Regions from separate parts of the Aureimonas sp. D3 genome, predicted to be linked through region 3. Evidence: predicted binding sites of a transcription regulator. Region 3 holds the regulator's gene; each other region holds the start of a gene.
The links. The regulator LexA, encoded in region 3, represses DNA repair genes until DNA is damaged. The targets are predictions, from matches to a motif close to TGTTCNNNNTGTGTTCNG.
Positions count from the first base shown of each region.

Region 1: AUL36_RS09195 (ImuA family protein) is a predicted target of LexA. The motif match lies at 4,416-4,433, and genes of this name have one in related genera.
Region 2: AUL36_RS02900 (putative DNA modification/repair radical SAM protein) is a predicted target of LexA. The motif match lies at 3,350-3,367, and genes of this name have one in related genera.

Region 1 is NZ_BBWM01000033.1:36,848-42,335, reverse strand. Features, by position in the region: gene AUL36_RS09205 (error-prone DNA polymerase) at 1-1,706, opposite strand, end outside; gene AUL36_RS09200 (Y-family DNA polymerase) at 1,718-3,205, opposite strand; gene AUL36_RS09195 (ImuA family protein) at 3,276-4,358, opposite strand; gene AUL36_RS09190 (metallopeptidase family protein) at 4,652-5,074, shown strand; gene AUL36_RS09185 (TIGR02117 family protein) at 5,075-5,488, opposite strand, start outside.
Region 2 is NZ_BBWM01000008.1:15,900-21,387, reverse strand. Features, by position in the region: gene AUL36_RS02920 (xanthine dehydrogenase family protein molybdopterin-binding subunit) at 1-1,135, shown strand, start outside; gene AUL36_RS02915 (FAD binding domain-containing protein) at 1,150-1,950, shown strand; gene AUL36_RS02910 (BA14K family protein) at 2,022-2,537, opposite strand; gene AUL36_RS02905 (BA14K family protein) at 2,739-3,164, opposite strand; gene AUL36_RS02900 (putative DNA modification/repair radical SAM protein) at 3,381-4,622, shown strand; gene AUL36_RS02895 (helix-turn-helix domain-containing protein) at 4,870-5,253, shown strand; gene AUL36_RS02890 (M20 aminoacylase family protein) at 5,336-5,488, opposite strand, start outside.
Region 3 is NZ_BBWM01000035.1:31,473-36,960, forward strand. Features, by position in the region: gene gltA (citrate synthase) at 1-47, opposite strand, end outside; gene gltX (glutamate--tRNA ligase) at 333-1,757, opposite strand; gene AUL36_RS10195 (ComEC/Rec2 family competence protein) at 1,891-4,164, shown strand; gene lexA (transcriptional repressor LexA) at 4,145-4,879, opposite strand; gene AUL36_RS10205 (molybdopterin molybdotransferase MoeA) at 4,951-5,488, opposite strand, start outside.

The sequences.
Region 1 (5,488 bases), on a different contig from region 3:
CCGTCGCCCGTCGCCTCGCCGGGATAGAGCCGGTTCAGCATTTCGAAGGCGCGGCGCAGGCAGGAGAGCATGCCGAGCGCCAGAATGTCGATCTTGAGAATGCCGAGCGTGTCGAGATCGTCCTTGTCCCATTCGACGATGATGCGCCCCTTGGAGCCAGTGTTGAGCACGGGCACCGTCTCGTCCACCCGGCCGCGCGTCAGCACGAAGCCGCCGACATGCTGCGACAGGTGGCGCGGAAAGCCGGCGAGCTGATGGGCGAAGTCGAGCACATGGCGGGTCGTGCGATCCCCAGCCGACAGGCCCGCCGCCTCGGCTTCCGCCGCGCCGAGATCGCTCGCCGAATAGCCCCAAACCGAGCCCGACAGGGCGCTCAAGGCGTCTTCCGACAGGCCGAAGCACTTGCCGACCTCGCGCGCCGCCGAGCGGGCGCGATAGGTGATGACGGTGGCGGCGATCGCGGCCGAGTCCCGCCCATAGAAATCGTAGATCCAGCGGATCACCTCGTCGCGCCGCTCGTGCTCGAAATCGATGTCGATATCGGGCGGCTCGTCGCGCTCGGCGGAGATGAAGCGGTCGAAGAGCAGCCCGGCCTTGTCGGGGTGAACCTCCGTCACGCCGATGCAGTAGCAGACCACCGAGTTGGCCGCCGAGCCGCGCCCCTGGCAGAGGATTTTCATATCGCGCGCGGCCTGCACGATGCGGTGGACGGTGAGGAAGTAGGGCTCGTATTTCTTCTTCTCGATCAGCCTCATCTCATCCTCGATCCGCGCGAAGATCGCGGGCGGAACGGGTTTGGGATGGTAGCGCCAGGCCGCGCCTTCATAGGCGAGACGCCGCAACTCCTCGGCCGGGCTGACGGACAGGCCCAGCGCCTCGTCGGGATAGTCGTATCGGAGGCTGGCGAGGTCGAACTCGACCTCTTCGAAAAATCGCCTGGCTTCATGGATCGCCTCTTCGTGGCCGCGAAAAAGCCGCAGCATCTCGCCCTCGTGTTTCAGCCGTCGCTCGGCGTTGCGGGCCAGCCGAAAGCCGGCTTGCGCAAGCGGCACATGCTCGCGAATGGCGGTCACCACGTCGCTCAGGGGCCGGCGCTCCGTGCCATGATAGAGCGCGTCATTGGTCGCGAGAAGCGGCGCCCTGAAGCGTTGCGCCAGCGCCTCGGCGCGCTCGATCCGCCGCCGGTCGCCGCCGTCGAAGCGCGGGGCGAGCGCGAGGCGCACGGCCTTGGGAAAGGCCGAGACGAGCGGCGCGAGGGACTGAGTTAGCCGGCGTTCCGCCGCCTGCGCTTCCTGCCCGTCGCCACCGAGTTCCTCCGGCGCAAGCAGCGCGAGGCTGAGACCTTCGCCCCATTCGACGAGATCGGCCAGGGTCAGATGGCATTCACCTTTGGGCGCGCGCAGGTTTCCTGTTGTCAGAAGCCGGCAAAGCCGCCCCCAGGCGGCGCGGTCGCGCGGATAGGCGAAAAGGTCGGGCGTTTCGTCCTGAAAGACGAGGCGCGTTCCGGCGCGAAAGGGCATCTGCACCAGTTGCGCCTGCCCATAGGCGCGCACCACGCCGGCGACGCTGTTGCGATCGGCCAGCCCCAGCCCGCCCAGCCCCAGCGCCTGGGCGGCCACCACCATCTCGCCCGGCTGCGAGACGCCGCGCAGAAAGGAAAAGGTCGAGGCCGCGCCGATCTCGCAAAAGCCGGGGCCGGGGGGCAGGAAGCCCGATGTCACGCGAAGAGCCCATGCAGGAACCAGCCGGACGCGCCGTCCGGCCGCGCGCCCTCGCGAAACATCCAGTAGCGCCGGCCGCCCTCGTCCTCGACGCGGAAATAATCGCGCTCCGGCGCGGCATCCTCGCGCCACCATTCGGGCGCGATGCGCTCCGGCCCCTCGATCCGCTCCACGCGGTAATGTGCGCGCCGCCAGCGAAACTGGCGGATCGGCCCGTCCGGCACCTCGGCCGTGGCGCTCACCGGCTCGGGCGGCACGAGAAGCCGGAGCGGCCGGGGGGCGAGCGGCGTGTCCGAGCCGCCCGCGTCCGACGCACTCAGCCATTGGACGCGGTGCTGGGCGCGCTCGGGCCGGTGGCTCTCGTCCGGCTCCAGCGAGAACAGCGCGGTTTCGCCGAGCCGCGTGGACAGGCGGTCGAGAAGTTCGGCCAAGGCTTCGGGCGCGCTCTCCTCTTGCGTGAGGCTCGTCTGCGCTTCCGCCATCGCCTCCGTCTCCACCACCGACAGGCGCAGGAGATCGTAGCCGAAGCCGACATCGAGATCGTCGCCGATCCCCTTCAGCCGCTCGGCGAAGAGACGCTCGATGCGCCGGGGATCGCGCAAGGGGCGGGCGCTGCGCACGGGAAGCCGCTCCACCCGTCCATCGACGCGAAACAGCGTGAGCTCCAGCCGCCGCGCGCCTTGCCCCCGCGCTTCCAGCTCGGGCTTGAGATGACCCGCCAAGTGGTTCGCAATGCGCAGGATGTCGTCGGACAGGCTCACGGGTTCGAAGAGAAGCCGCTCGTGCGTCAGCGAGGCCACGAAGCGGCGCGGCTCGATCGGCGGGCGATGGCGGCCGGTTAGCGCGTCGAGCCGTGTCAGAAGCCCCGAGCCGAAACGCCGCGCGAGCTGCGCGCGCGACAGGGCCAGAAGGTCGCCCACCGTGACGAGGCCGAGCCGGGCGAGACGCCCGCGCTCCTCCGCCCCGATGCGCAGCGCGGCGATCGGCAGCGCCGTCAGGACGGGCGGCTCGGCTCCCTCCAGCAGACAGGTGCCCGGCCGGTGCCGCGCCAGGGCGGAGGCGAGGGCCGGATGCGAGGCGAGGCCCCAGCCGAGCGCGAAGCCTTGCGCGCGAAAACGCAAGTGCACCTCGCGGCACAGGCCCCCTTCCCCGCCGAAGAGATGGGCGCAGCCGGAAATGTCGAGCACGAGCCCCTGCCGCCCATCCAGCGCGACCAGCGGTGTGTAACGCTCGGCCGCGTCCGCCAAGGCTTCCAGAAGATGCCGGTCGGCCGCGCGGTCGCTCTCGCACAGTTCCAGTTCGGGAAAGCGCGCCCGCGCCTCGGCGACGCCCAGCCCCGGACGCAGACCGAGCCGAGCCGCCAGATCGCAGAGCGCCACGAGCCGCTCCGCGCCGTTCTGCCGTTCATAAAGGGCGAGCGGGCGCAGCACCTCGGCGCCGGGCGCGAGCTCGCGCTGCGAGGGGCGCAGCGTGGCGGGCGGCATGGTGGCCGGCGGGCGATGGCCATTGCCCGCGCCTAAGCGCGGCGTCAGGACGGGCGTGCCAGCGCTCGGGTCAAGAGGCGTGGCGGCGAGGCTCGGCCCTTCGGCTCCCTCCGTCTCGAGCCGCCAGGAGCGACCGAATCTCTGCCGTCGCAGCCGGTCCGTCGGCAGGCGGGGAAAGAACAGGGCGAGAAAGCGCGGCGGCACGCTCGGCTTGGACGAATCGACGCTCATGGACGTTCCACTCCAGATGGAATTGGCCAAGACGGCCATCGCGGGATTTTTCGATCGCTACGGCAAAGGCGGGCGCGCCGAGGCAGGAATGGGCCTCCAGCCCCGGCACGCGGCCCGCCGGCGCGGCGGAAAGTTGCAGGCGCAAGGGCGCGGCGGTGGTCTCGGCCGAGCCGCCCTGTCGCAGAACGAGAACCGGCCGCCCCGCGTGGCGCGAGCGCCAGTGCAGCCGGCGCGAGCCCTCCAGCGACAGCGCGGCAGGGTTGTTCTGCACCTCCAGAAGCGTCAGCGCCGGCGCGCCGGAGCGCGCGGCCTCTTCCGCCGCCCAGAGCGCGTCCTCCAGCCGGCGCGCGCGCACCATCACCAGCGCGGCGGGGTCGAGCCCGAAGGCGACGAGCCCCGGCCGATAGGGATAGCCGGCATCCGTCAGCGTCGCGGCGGGCGCGATCCAGACGAGCGGGCGCCGAGGCGACGCGCCCAGCCGCACCGCGAGCGCCAAGGCGAAGCCGAGCCCCGCGCCTCCGTCCCGCACGGTCTCGACCCGGATTTCCGACAGGCCGGCTTCGGGAAAGCCACCGCCGAGCGCTTGGTCGATCCTGTCCGCGCCGAGCCGGCAGACGGGCAGAGCAGGACGAAATTCCTCTTCCGCTTTTTCGATCTCGGCTTGTGCCGGACCGTCTGTTCTGGCTTTCCGGGGAGTATCCCACGTCTCGGATGGGCGGTGCTCGATCCGGCGGATCGCCTCGCGCAGGGTGTCGAGCTGCCGCCCATTTGGGGTCGCGCCCGCGGCATGGGGAGACGATAGAGGGTCCGCCGAAACGCTTGACGAAGCCTTGTTTTCTCTGAATGAATCCAGACATCTGTCAAACACCGGCCCCTCATCCCAGGGCGCGGCAAAGGCGGCTTTTGGTTGGACCCCCGACATGAACGTCTCCTTCGGACAAACCCTCGTCAGCCCTGAGGCTTTGTCCGAAACGGCATCTGTTCCCTCTATGTTCCTATGAATTCCAGAGCTGCCGATTCGAGTCAATCGATCAGCATCAAGGATTACATTCCTTGTTCACAGCTCTTGCTCGGCCCTGTGGAAAACCGGGGGCTTGGGTCTCTCATAGGGAAAGATGCGCGTCCGCGCGCATTCGTGAGCCGAAGCGGGCTCGCAGGGTGCGCCGCGATATGCCACGACACGATGAGCTTCGTGGGACTGGGAAAGAGAATGCGATGGGTCAGCGCGATCAGGCGGGGGACTGGGGCCAGCGCATGGCGCCGAGCCTGGAGGAGATCGAGGCCTTGGCGCTCGACGCCTATGCGCAGCTGCCGCCCGAATTTCGCGCGCTTTCAGGTGAGATCCGCTTCCATATCGCCGACTTCCCGGAGGACGAGGTGGTCGAGGCGATGAATCTCGAAAGCCCCTTCGATATTCTCGGCCTCTTCGAAGGCCGGCCCGTGGCGGAAATGGCGGTCGGCGCGACGGGCGAATTCCCCAACCGCATCCTCCTCTACCGCCGCCCGATCTTGGATTATTGGGCCGAGCACGAAGAAACCCTCAGCGCCCTCGTCTCCCACGTCCTGATCCACGAAATCGGCCACCATTTCGGCCTGTCGGACGACGACATGGAAGCGCTGGAGGCCGAGGCGGATTGATCACCCCAAGACCTTGGCCTCGTGCCAGTCCAGCCCCCACAAAAGCAGCGGGGGCAAAGGGGACCAGAGGCTGGTGGTGAGGCCGGCTTGGCGCAGGGCTTGCGCCGTCCAGGTGTTGCACCCGAACAGGAGATTGAAGCCGCCGCGCGCTTCGTAGAAGCGGTCATAGGGGCCGTAGGAGAAGCCGGGCAAGATCTCCGGCGCGCCGGATGGGGTGCGCTGGAAGCTCGCCTCGATGAAGCGCAGAAGCGCTTGGAAGGCCGGCTCGCTCAAACTGAGGCGGCGCAGGCCGGGCTCCTCGCCCGTCAGCGCGGGGGCGAGCGAGAGATGCAGCACCGAGCGGTCATAGGTGACGGAGTGCCAGAGCGCTCCCACCGTCAGGTCGCGCCATTCCGGTGTCTGCGTGTAGAAGGC
Region 2 (5,488 bases), on a different contig from region 3:
GTCTTTCCCGCATCAAACGCCCGTCATCATGAACTACGACACCGGCGACTTCCCCGCGACGCTGGATGCCGCGATGAAGGCGGCGGACGTCGCGGGCTTCGAGGCCCGGCGCGCCGAGGCCAAGACGCAGGGCAAGCTGCGCGGGCTCGGCTATAGCTGCTATATCGAGGCCTGCGGCATCGCGCCGTCCAAGGCGGTCGGCTCGCTCGGCGCGGGCGTCGGCCTGTGGGAATCGGCCGAGGTGCGCGTCAACCCGGTCGGCACGATCGAAATCCTGACCGGCTCGCACAGCCACGGGCAGGGCCACGAGACAACGTTCGCCCAGCTTGTCGCCGAGCGCTTCGGTCTGCCGGTGGACAATGTGCAGGTCATCCATGGCGACACCGACAAGGTGCAGTTCGGCATGGGCACCTATGGCTCGCGCTCCGGCGCGGTCGGCATGTCGGCCATCGCCAAGGCGCTGGACAAGGTGGAAGTCAAGGCCAAGCGCATCGCGGCCCATCTTCTGGAAGCCTCCGACGACGACATCGTGATCGAGAACGGCGAGGTGAAGGTCGCGGGCACTGATCGCAAGCTGGCGTGGCACGAGGTCGCGCTCGGCGCCTATACCGGCCACAACCTGCCGGACGGGATGGAGCCGGGCCTGAAGGAAGGGGCCTTTTACGATCCGCAGAACTTCACCTTCCCGGCCGGCTGCTACATCTGCGAAGTCGAGGTGGATGCCGAGACCGGCAAGGTCGAGATCGTGCAGTTCGTGGCCGCCGACGATTTCGGGCGCATCGTCAACCCGATGATCGTCGAGGGGCAGGTGCATGGCGGCTTGGCGCAGGGCATCGGACAGGCGCTTCTGGAAGGGGTTCACTATGACGAATCCGGCCAGCTCGTGACCGCCAGCTACAATGACTACGCCATGCCCCGCGCCTGGGATCTGCCCATGTTCGAGGTGCTGACCAACGAAACGCCCTGCACCACCAATCCGCTGGGGATCAAGGGGTGCGGCGAGGCGGGGGCGATCGGCTCGCCGCCGGCCGTCATCAACGCCATCACCGACGCGATCGGCACCAATGATCTGTCGATGCCCGCAACGCCCGAGAAGGTCTGGCGCGCGCTGCGCTCGGCCCAGGCGGCGAACTGAAGGGAGGAAGAGCCATGTACGAGACCCAGTATCATCGCGCGACCTCGCTCAGCGAAGCCGCTCAGCTTCTCTCGCAATCCGGCGAGGAGGCGAAATTCCTCGGCGGTGGCATGACGCTGATCCCGACCATGAAGGCGCGGCTCGCCGCGCCCTCAGCCCTGATCGACCTGCGCCATGTTCCGGAGATGAAAGGCATCACGGTCGAGGGCCGAAGCGTGCGCATCGGCGGCGGCGTCACGCATTTCGAGGTGGCGAACTCGGCCGCGATCGAGGCCGTGGCACCCGGTTTCACGGAACTCGCGCAACTGATCGGCGACCCGGCCGTGCGCCATATGGGCACGATCGGCGGCGTCTGCGCCAATTTCGACCCGGCGGCCGATTATCCCGCCGCGCTTCTCGCGCTGAACGGCACGATCGAAACCGATCGGGGCAAATATGCCGCCGACGACTTCTTCCTCGGCCTGTTCGAGACGGCGCTGGGTGACGGCGAGATCGTCAAGGGCGTGCGGTTCGAAGCGCCGGATGCCTCGGCCTACGAGAAGTTCCGCAACCCGGCCTCGCGCTATGCCATGTGCGGCGTCTATGTCGCCAAGCGCGGCGGCGATGTTCGCGTCGCGGTGACCGGCGCGGGCTCCAACGGGGCCTTCCGCTGGCACGAAGCGGAAGCGGCCCTGTCGGCCCGTTTCGAGCCGGAAGCGCTGGATGGCTTGAGCATGCCGGAGGGCGACATGATCGGCGATCTGCACGGCTCGTCGGAATACCGTGCGGCGCTGGTGCCCGTCGTCACCAAGCGGGCGGTGCGCAAGGCGCGCTGAAGCCGTCGAGCGAGGGACGTAATAGAAAGCGCCCGGTGATGAGCCGGGCGCTTTGAGCATGAGGGATGCGGCTACCAGATGTTGCAGCGATGGCGGTATCCGTCATTGCCGATATAGGTGTCGGTGCGCGCGTCGTAGGAGCGATATCGATCGAAACAGGCATCCACATGGGCCTGGCGCGTATTGGTGCCGTAATCGTCGTAATAGCGGGCCTGGCGTGGGCCGCGATACACGGGGCGGGCGGGCACCGTGTCTTCGTAGCTCGGCGGGGCCACGCCATAGGCCGGCCCGGAATAGGTCGGCTGCTGCGGCGCATAGTAGCGAGGCTGAGGCGCTGCCTGCGGCTGCGACAGGGCCGAGCCCAGAAGCGCGCCGGCTGCCAGACCGATGGCACCGCCCAGAAGCGCGTCGCCGGCATTGATCCGGTCATGATGGTGGCGGCGCGGCGCGGGATAGTAGCCGGGCGGCGGCGGGGGAGGAGGCGGCGCCCCAATATAGCCCGGCCCGTTGTCCCAAGCTTGGGCCTGCGCGGTGCCGAGGCTGGTGGCCAAGGTGCAGGCAGTAAGAACGGCAAGAAGAATGCGCATAATGGCGAACTCCAGAGCGACGGATGCGCCGCCCTTCAGGCTCCTCGGAGTCTCCGGGATGGCGAAGCGGCTGTCTTGCCATCCTGTGTAGCGTCCGCATCCTGAACGACGGCTGAATATCACTTTTTCATTTGTTCGCGTCCTGGCAAAAGAAAAGGGGCCAGCGCGCGCCGGCCCCTTCCTGTCCAAGATTTCATTCGCTCAGAGGCGGCAGATGCGACGCTCGCCCGCGCTGTTGGCGACATAGGTGTTGGTGCGCGGATCGTAGGTCTTGTAGCGCGCGGCGCAACGGGCAACCTGATCGCGCGTGACCACAGCGCCGCGAGTGGCGCTGCCGGCGGCGGCACCGGCCGCCGCGCCCGCCGCGAAGCCGAAGATGGCAGCGGCCGTGTTGTCGCGACGGTCGCGGTAATTGTCACGGTACCAGCGATTGTAGCGACGATCATCCCAGCGGCGGTAATCGCGGCGGTATTCCCGGCAATCGCGGGCGCCAGGGTTGCGGGCGCAGAAGCGCTCGACGAAGCGCTGGCGCTCGCGGAAGCTCTGAGCCTCGGCGGGGGCGGAGAATGTCACACTTCCGGTTCCCAGAACCACGACGGCCATCAGGGCCTGTGCGAATCGACGCATACGAAAAATCTCCCATGAAACATGCCAGCCGAACGGCGGGTCAGATCGGGCGAACGCCTGATGCGAAACAACCGTTCCAGCGGGCGGTGAAATGAAAGTTAGACTTACGGTTATGAACCTCGTCTGAACGGTCTGCGACCCCGCGTCACAGCGCGCCGCGGTGGAAAGTCGGAAGATCGGCTGGCTGGAACAGAGCAGGAACGCTATATCGTTTCAATGGCCAAGATGAGTGTGATGGACAAGCTCGCGATCCTCAGTGACGCGGCGAAATACGATGCATCCTGCGCGTCCAGCGGTTCGACCCGGCGCGACTCGCTGAAATCCGGCGGGATCGGCTCGACCGAGGGCTCGGGCATCTGTCACGCCTACGCTCCGGATGGGCGATGCATCTCGCTCCTGAAAATCCTCATGACGAATTTTTGCATCTACGACTGCGTCTACTGCGTGAACCGCTCGTCCTCCAATGTCGCGCGCGCGCGCTTCACGGTGGAGGAGGTGGTCAGCCTCACCATGTCCTTCTATCGGCGCAACTATATCGAGGGCCTGTTTCTCTCCTCCGGCATCATCCGCAACTCCGACCACACGATGGAGGAGATGGTGCGCATCGCACGCAAGCTGCGCATGGAGGAGAATTTCGCAGGCTATATCCATCTGAAGACCATCCCGGACGCGTCTCCCAAGCTGATCGAAGAGGCCGGCCTCTTCGCCGACCGCCTGTCGATCAATATCGAACTGCCAACCGATGTGGCCCTAGAGAGCTTCGCGCCCGAAAAGAAGCCGCGCGACATCCGTCGCTCCATGGGCCAACTCCGGCTGAAGATCGACGAGGCCAAGGGCGAGAAGGGCGACCGGATCAAACCGCCTCGTTTCGCGCCGGGCGGCCAATCGACGCAGATGATCGTCGGCGCCGATGGGGCGGATGACGAGGCGATCCTGACGCGCTCGGAAAATCTCTACGGGAACTATCGGCTGCGCCGTGTCTATTACTCCGCTTTCTCACCGATCCCCGATTCGTCCAGCCGCTTGCCTTTGAGCAAGCCACCTTTGATGCGGGAGCATCGCCTTTATCAGGCCGACTGGCTGATGCGCTTCTATGGGTTCGAGCGGGACGAGATCGTCTCGGGCGGCGAGGGCGGTATGCTCGATCTCCAGATCGACCCCAAGTTGGCTTGGGCGCTCAAGAACCGCGACCGTTTCCCGGTGGATGTCAACCGGGCCGAGCGGGAGATGCTGCTGCGCGTGCCCGGTCTTGGAACACGCTCGGTCGATGCGATCATCTCCTCGCGCCGCCACCGGCAACTTCGGCTGGATGACCTCGCGCGGTTGTCACGCTCGGTCGCGAAGTTCCGCCCCTTCGTGTCGGCGCTCGACTGGCATCCTGGCGGACGCCTCGATGACGACAAACTCCGTAGCCGTATGACCACATCGCCCTTGCCACGACAACTCTCGCTTTTTTGAAGCTTCCGGTTATCACGAAGCGATTAAGTATCTTTACGCTACGGCAGTCGTTTTGGCGCGCAAGGGTTGCAAAATCCTCGGTTTTGATCACAAATTCGTCAAGCTTACGGGACGAATGGGTTGGGTAGATTCGACGTGGGAAGGCAAATACGGCATAGGGGAGTGGAATGCCGTCTCTGTCCTCTGACCAGCAGGCTGCCCGCATATCGTGCAAGGCGTTCGAGGTTGGAGTAAAATGATGGTCGATATGCAATCTGGAGTTACCGAGTTGAAGGCCGAACGCGATCCGATCGATGTGCAAGTGGGAGCGCGCCTCCGGTTGATTCGGACGTCGCGTCGCGTCTCGCTGGAAGAGCTGGGCCGACGCATCGGCGTCACCTATCAACAGATCCAGAAATATGAGACCGGCGCCAACCGCATCAGCGCGAGCACGCTCTACCGCATCGCCAAGGCCTTCGAGACCAGCCCGATGTTCTTCTTCGAAGGCTTGGACGAGACCGAGGTCTCGCGCCCCGTGGCCAGCCGTGAGACGCTGCAATCCTCCATCGCGCTCGGCCGTATCCCGGATATCGAAGTGCGCCATCGTCTGCGCGCGCTGATCGAGGCGCTGGACCCCGAAGGCGGTCGCTGATCGCCTGAACGCTCCCTTCATTCATCAAAAAGCCGGCTCTAGAGCCGGCTTTTTCGTGGGCGCATCTCTCGTCGGCACGGCGTCAGGCCGGGAGCGGTAGCGCCTTCTGCGTGAGCGCCACCCAATAGGCCGCGCCGAAGGGCAGGGCCGCGTCTGCGAAATCGTAGCGGGGATGATGCAGCCCGGCGCTTGGCCCATTGCCGATGAAGACGAAAGCGCCCGGCCGCTGTTCCAG
Region 3 (5,488 bases):
AGCTCCGCGCTCTTGTCTCCAAGGGCCAGTTTCGCCGATTGATTCATGCGTTACCCCTTCTGCACGAGCTCAGGCGCCCATGGCCGCTCCTGCGGCGAACGCCAGCTTCGTGCGAATGCGTATCGGAAAGGTGGTTAAGGAACAAGTTTCTGGAGGAAAGCATTTTTGCGCCGCAACACCCGCTCCAGCTCGACGTCGAACGTCCACGCCTTCGAAGAGGCCTCGCGAAGACGAACGATTCAGTTCGCCCTCGCGTCAAAAGCGGTTTGAAAGAGGAGCTTCGGCGTTCATCTCTTTCGAAGGCAGGCCTTTAGCGCCCTGTTGTAGTCGCCTTACGCCGACACCTGGTCCTGAAGTCGTCCGAGCGTTTCCTCACGCCCGAGGACGGCCAGGACGTCATACACGCCCGGGGATGTGGAACGCCCTGTGAGTGCGGCACGAAGCGGCTGGGCGATCTTCCCGAGTTTCAGTCCCGACGATTCGGCGAATCCCTTGATCGCGACTTCCAAGGGGGCGGCGGACCAGTCGGTCACCTCCCTCAGGACTGGCAAGAGATCGCGCAGGATATCGCGCCCGCCGTTGGTGAGAATGTCGGCCGCCTTTTCATCCAGCGAAAGCGGCCGCTGGGCAAAGAGATAGGCCGAGCTTTCGGTCAATTCGACCAGCGTCTTGGCTCGCTCCTTCAGCCCAGCCATGGCCGCGCCGAGCCGCGCGCGAACGGTCGCATCGTCATGCTGACGAAGAATATCGCCATTCGGCAGGTGGTCGCGTTCCACCATCAGGGTTTCCACGAGATCATCGTCGGACGAGCCGCGAATCCAATGGCCGTTGATCGCATCCAGCTTGGCGAAATCGAAGCGAGCTGCGCCTTTGTTGATGTCGACCGTATCGAACCACGAGATCATGTTCTCGATCGACATCACCTCGTCGTCGCCATGGCTCCAGCCGAGGCGCACGAGATAATTGAGAAGCGCTTTCGGCAGGTAGCCCATCCCGCGATAGGCATCGACACCCAAGGCACCGTGCCGCTTCGAGAGCTTGGCGCCGTCCGCACCATGAATGAGCGGGATATGCGCCATGACGGGCACGTCCCAGCCCATCGCCTGATAGATCAAGGTCTGACGTCCGGCATTCGTCAGGTGATCGTCGCCTCGAATGATGTGCGTCACACCCATATCGTGATCATCGACGACGACGGCGTGCATATAGGTGGGGGTGCCATCCGAGCGGAGCAGGATGAAATCATCCAGATCCTTGTTTGGAAAACGAACGTCTCCCTGAACCACATCGCGAACCAAAGTCTCGCCCTCTTGCGGCGCCTTGATGCGGATCACAGGAGCAACGCCGGCAGGGGCTTCCGAGGGGTCGCGGTCGCGCCAGCGGCCATCGTAGCGCGGTGGGCGCTTTTCAGCTTTCGCCTTCTCGCGCATCTCATCAAGCTCGGCGGGGGAAGCGTAACAATAATAAGCCTTGCCAGCGGCGACCAGTTCTTCCGCCACCTCGCGATGCCGGGCAGCGCGCGCAAACTGCGACACAGGCTCACCATCGGCTTTCAGGCCGAGCCAGTCGAGACCTTCGATGATCGCCTGAACCGCCGCGTCCGTGGAGCGCTCGCGGTCCGTATCCTCGATCCGCAGCAGCATCGTGCCACCCATGCGCCGGGCATAGAGCCAGTTGAACAGGGCCGTTCTCGCGCCGCCGATGTGAAGGAAGCCTGTCGGCGAGGGGGCGAAACGTGTCACCACGCGGTCGGTCATTCGTCTGCCTTTGAAAGCGGGGCGCGACCTCGCCGCAGGCCCCGGTTGGGATGCGCCTGACCGGACAGACCGGGCTGCGCTTTCGTGCTTCGGTGTGTAACATACACCTAGAAGGACTCAAGGCGGAGCGCCCGTGCCGGCTACAACGCCTGATGCACCGATGCCATCGACATCGGATCTGCGGATCGACAAGCCGGGTGAGCGCTCCGAGCAGAGATGGGGGCGCAGCCGCAATTCTTTGTTGCGCCTGAAATCCTGGCTGGCCGATCAAATCCAGATCGAGCAAGAGCAGCGCTCGTCTTTCGCGTTCCTTCCGATCGGGACCATGCTGGCGATCGGTTTGATCTATGGATGCGGCTGGCGCCCCTTTGTCTGGCTCGCGCCCGCCCTTCTTGCGCTGTGCTGGCTTGCTTCGAGGCTCTCCGAGGCTAAACCTTTCAGGCGGTCGCTGCTTCTCCTGCCTCTTGGCTTCGGTTTGGGGCTGGGTGCGGGATGGGTGGAACTGACCACGACACGAACGGTCATGTTGTCCGGGAATGCCACGACACGCATCATCGGCGTGGTGACTCTGCGGGAACAGAACGATCGCGGGCGCTATCGATACACGATCGATGTCGAGCGAACGGAGCGGCCGACCCTTTCGCGTCCGCCGCAACGCGTTCGCGTTCTCGTGTCGAGCCGACACGAGCCCTTGCCCATCGGGGCCCGCTACTCCGGGCTCGTGCGGCTAAGTCCGCCAGCAGGACCAGCTTTTCCCGGCGCTTATGATTTTGCCTTCACGCCGTTTTTCGATGGTACGAGCGCGTTCGGCTATTCCTTGGGCCCTCCCAAGGTCTCCGAAGAGGAGGAGGCGGTACCCAGCGGCCTGATGGGCCAAGTCGCAAGCCTTCGTCTCGCGATCGGCGAACGCATTCGGGCTGTTCTCCCTGACGAACGAGGAGCCGTCGCAGCGGCCTTGATCAATGGCGAACGGGCCGGCATCCCCAAGGACATCGAAGACGCGCTCCGTGCGACGGGTCTTGCCCATGTCCTCTCGATTTCCGGGTTCCACATGGCACTGGTCGCGGGCATGACCATGGTCGTTGTGCGAGGCGCGGCTGCCGCTTTTCCGGCCATCGCCCTTCGATGGCAGACGAGGAAGATCGGCGCGGTCCTGGCCTTGGGGGTCACCGGCTTTTACTTCCTACTAGCTGGAGACAATGCCGCCACCGAACGCTCCTTCATCATGATCGCCATCATGCTGGGCGCGGTTCTGGTGGATCGACCTGCACTGACAATCCGCAACGTCGGTATGGCAGCGATGGCGGTGATGTTGATCTCTCCGCACGCCTTGATGACCGCTACGTTCCAAATGTCCTTCGCAGCAACCGCCGCTCTGGTGGGTGCATACGGCGCATACTCTCGCTGGTCGAACCAGTCCGACGGTAAGGCAAGCGATCACGCTCGCTTTCGAACACTCGCACTTTTGCTTCTCGGCGCGTTTCTGTCATCCCTGATCGCGGGTGCGGCGACCGCACCCTATGCCGTCTATCATTTTCAGCGGGCCGCTCCATTCGGCCTCGTGGCCAATGTTCTGGCGACGCCGATCTTTTCGTTCTGGATCATGCCGCTCGCTCTGGCTTCGGTCTGCCTGATGCCCTTTGGTTGGGAAAGCATGGCGTTGCATCCCATCGGTTGGGGGCTGGACGTCGTATTCTGGCTGGCGAAACGCCTGGCTGAAGAATTACCGGACTACGCCGTGGGCCAGATCGGCCTCGCAAGCCTTCTCAGCCTCACTATGGCTTTACTCGTCCTGTCATTTTGCCAGAGCGCGATGCGCTGGCTCTTCGTTTTGCCATTGACGCTCGGCTGGGTCTTGATCCCACCGACCAATCGACCCGAGCTTCTGATTGCGGAGGATGCTCGGGATATCGCGGTGATCGGCCAGGATGGATCGACCATTGATCTGCGCAAGCGGCCCAATCGCTTCATCCACGATCAATGGCAACGCGCATTTCAACTTCGATTGCCACCGTCTCGTACCCCTCGGAAGCAGTTCGAGTGTTCAGGCGATATCTGCCGCGCGACATCGCGGTCAGGCCTCCGCATCGCATGGAGCGACAAACTGGAACGTATGGGAGAGCTTTGCGACAGTGCCGACATCGCCGTGATGGCGCGAGCGCCCCGCATGACGTCGTGCCGTTCCGGCGCGAAGCTCGTCACGCTTCGCACTCTCCGGCAGACCGGCGCTCTTTTGCTTCCCTCCGCAAACGGAGCGCAATGGACCCTTCAACCCTCGATCGCTCAGCCCTTCAACGAATGGAACGTGCATCGATCGGCCCCATGGCCGGAAAGCGAAAGGCGAAACCAGCGCTCCGAACCCGGGCAGGTCGGGTTACCTCATCGTTCTAGTGATAGCGCCGAATGAGCCCGACAAGACGCCCTTGAACCTTGACCCGGCCCGCTTCCAAAACACGCGTCTCATAGGCAGGATTGGCGGCTTCCAATTCCACGACGGAGCCTCGCCGACGAAAGCGCTTGAGCGTCGCCTCTTCGTCGTCGATCAGAGCCACGACGATCTCGCCCGCTGTCGCCGTCTCAGAACGCTGGATCAGAACCGTGTCTCCGTCCAGAATGCCCGCATCGACCATCGAATCGCCTTTGACGTCCAGGGCGTAGTGTTCACCGGAGCCGAACATCTCGACCGGGAGGGCGATGGACCGGCTGTTTTGTTGGATCGCAGAAATGGGAACGCCTGCAGCAATGCGTCCCATGACCGGTACGGGCATCGAATCATTGGCCGGTTCCGCTCTCGCCAGGACCGGCTCGATTCCGGCACGCTTCGGAAGAGGGATCACTTGCCGCGAGATCGACGCTTCCGACGCCGTCGGTACCGCCAAACCGCCGTTCGAATCCTTGCCACTCAGGGAGTCCGGCAGGCGCAGGACTTCCAAAGCCCGAGCCCGATTGGGGAGACGCCGGATAAAGCCCCGTTCCTCCAAGGCGGTGATGAGACGATGGATTCCCGATTTGGATTTCAGATCCAAAGCCTCCTTCATCTCGTCGAAGGAGGGAGGAATTCCGACCGATTGCAAACGGTCATGAATGAAGAGAAGCAATTCATGCTGCTTGCGGGTCAACATCGCGCGAATCCGGACAAAACAAAACCTGAACAAACCCTATATGTTCTGTTTGTGTTCTGCAAGGAACTCCATCACGTCAATCGAACGAACTCGCAGGTTTCTCCCGGCTGGGCGGCGGCGGCATGAGGGGGACGAACCAAAAGGGCATCGGCGGTCGCGAAGACACTCAGAAGCGACGAGTCCTGCCGAGCAAGCGGCATGAGGACCGTTCGTCCGTCGTCGTCTTGTTCGATCGTTGCGCGCATGAAGTCCGCCCGATGGTCATTCTCGAGAACGGCCGCACCGAGTGTTCCGGTTTCGTATCGGGGGCGAGACGGGCGCCCGGCGAGACGTTCCACGAGCGGCCGAAGAAACAATTCCGCCGTTACGAGGCTCGACGCCGGGTTGCCGGGCAGGCCCAGGAATCGCATCGCCTCATGGCGACCTGCCATCAGAGGTTTTCCCGGTCGCATGGCGACCTTCCAGAAATCCAGTTCGACACCGCACTCCCGCAGGACCGGCGCAACAAGATCATGATCACCGACCGAAGCTCCGCCGATGGTCACGAAAACGTCGATTCCCTCGGCTCTGGCATTCTCGAAAACCCGTCGCAAGGCTGCTCGATCGTCG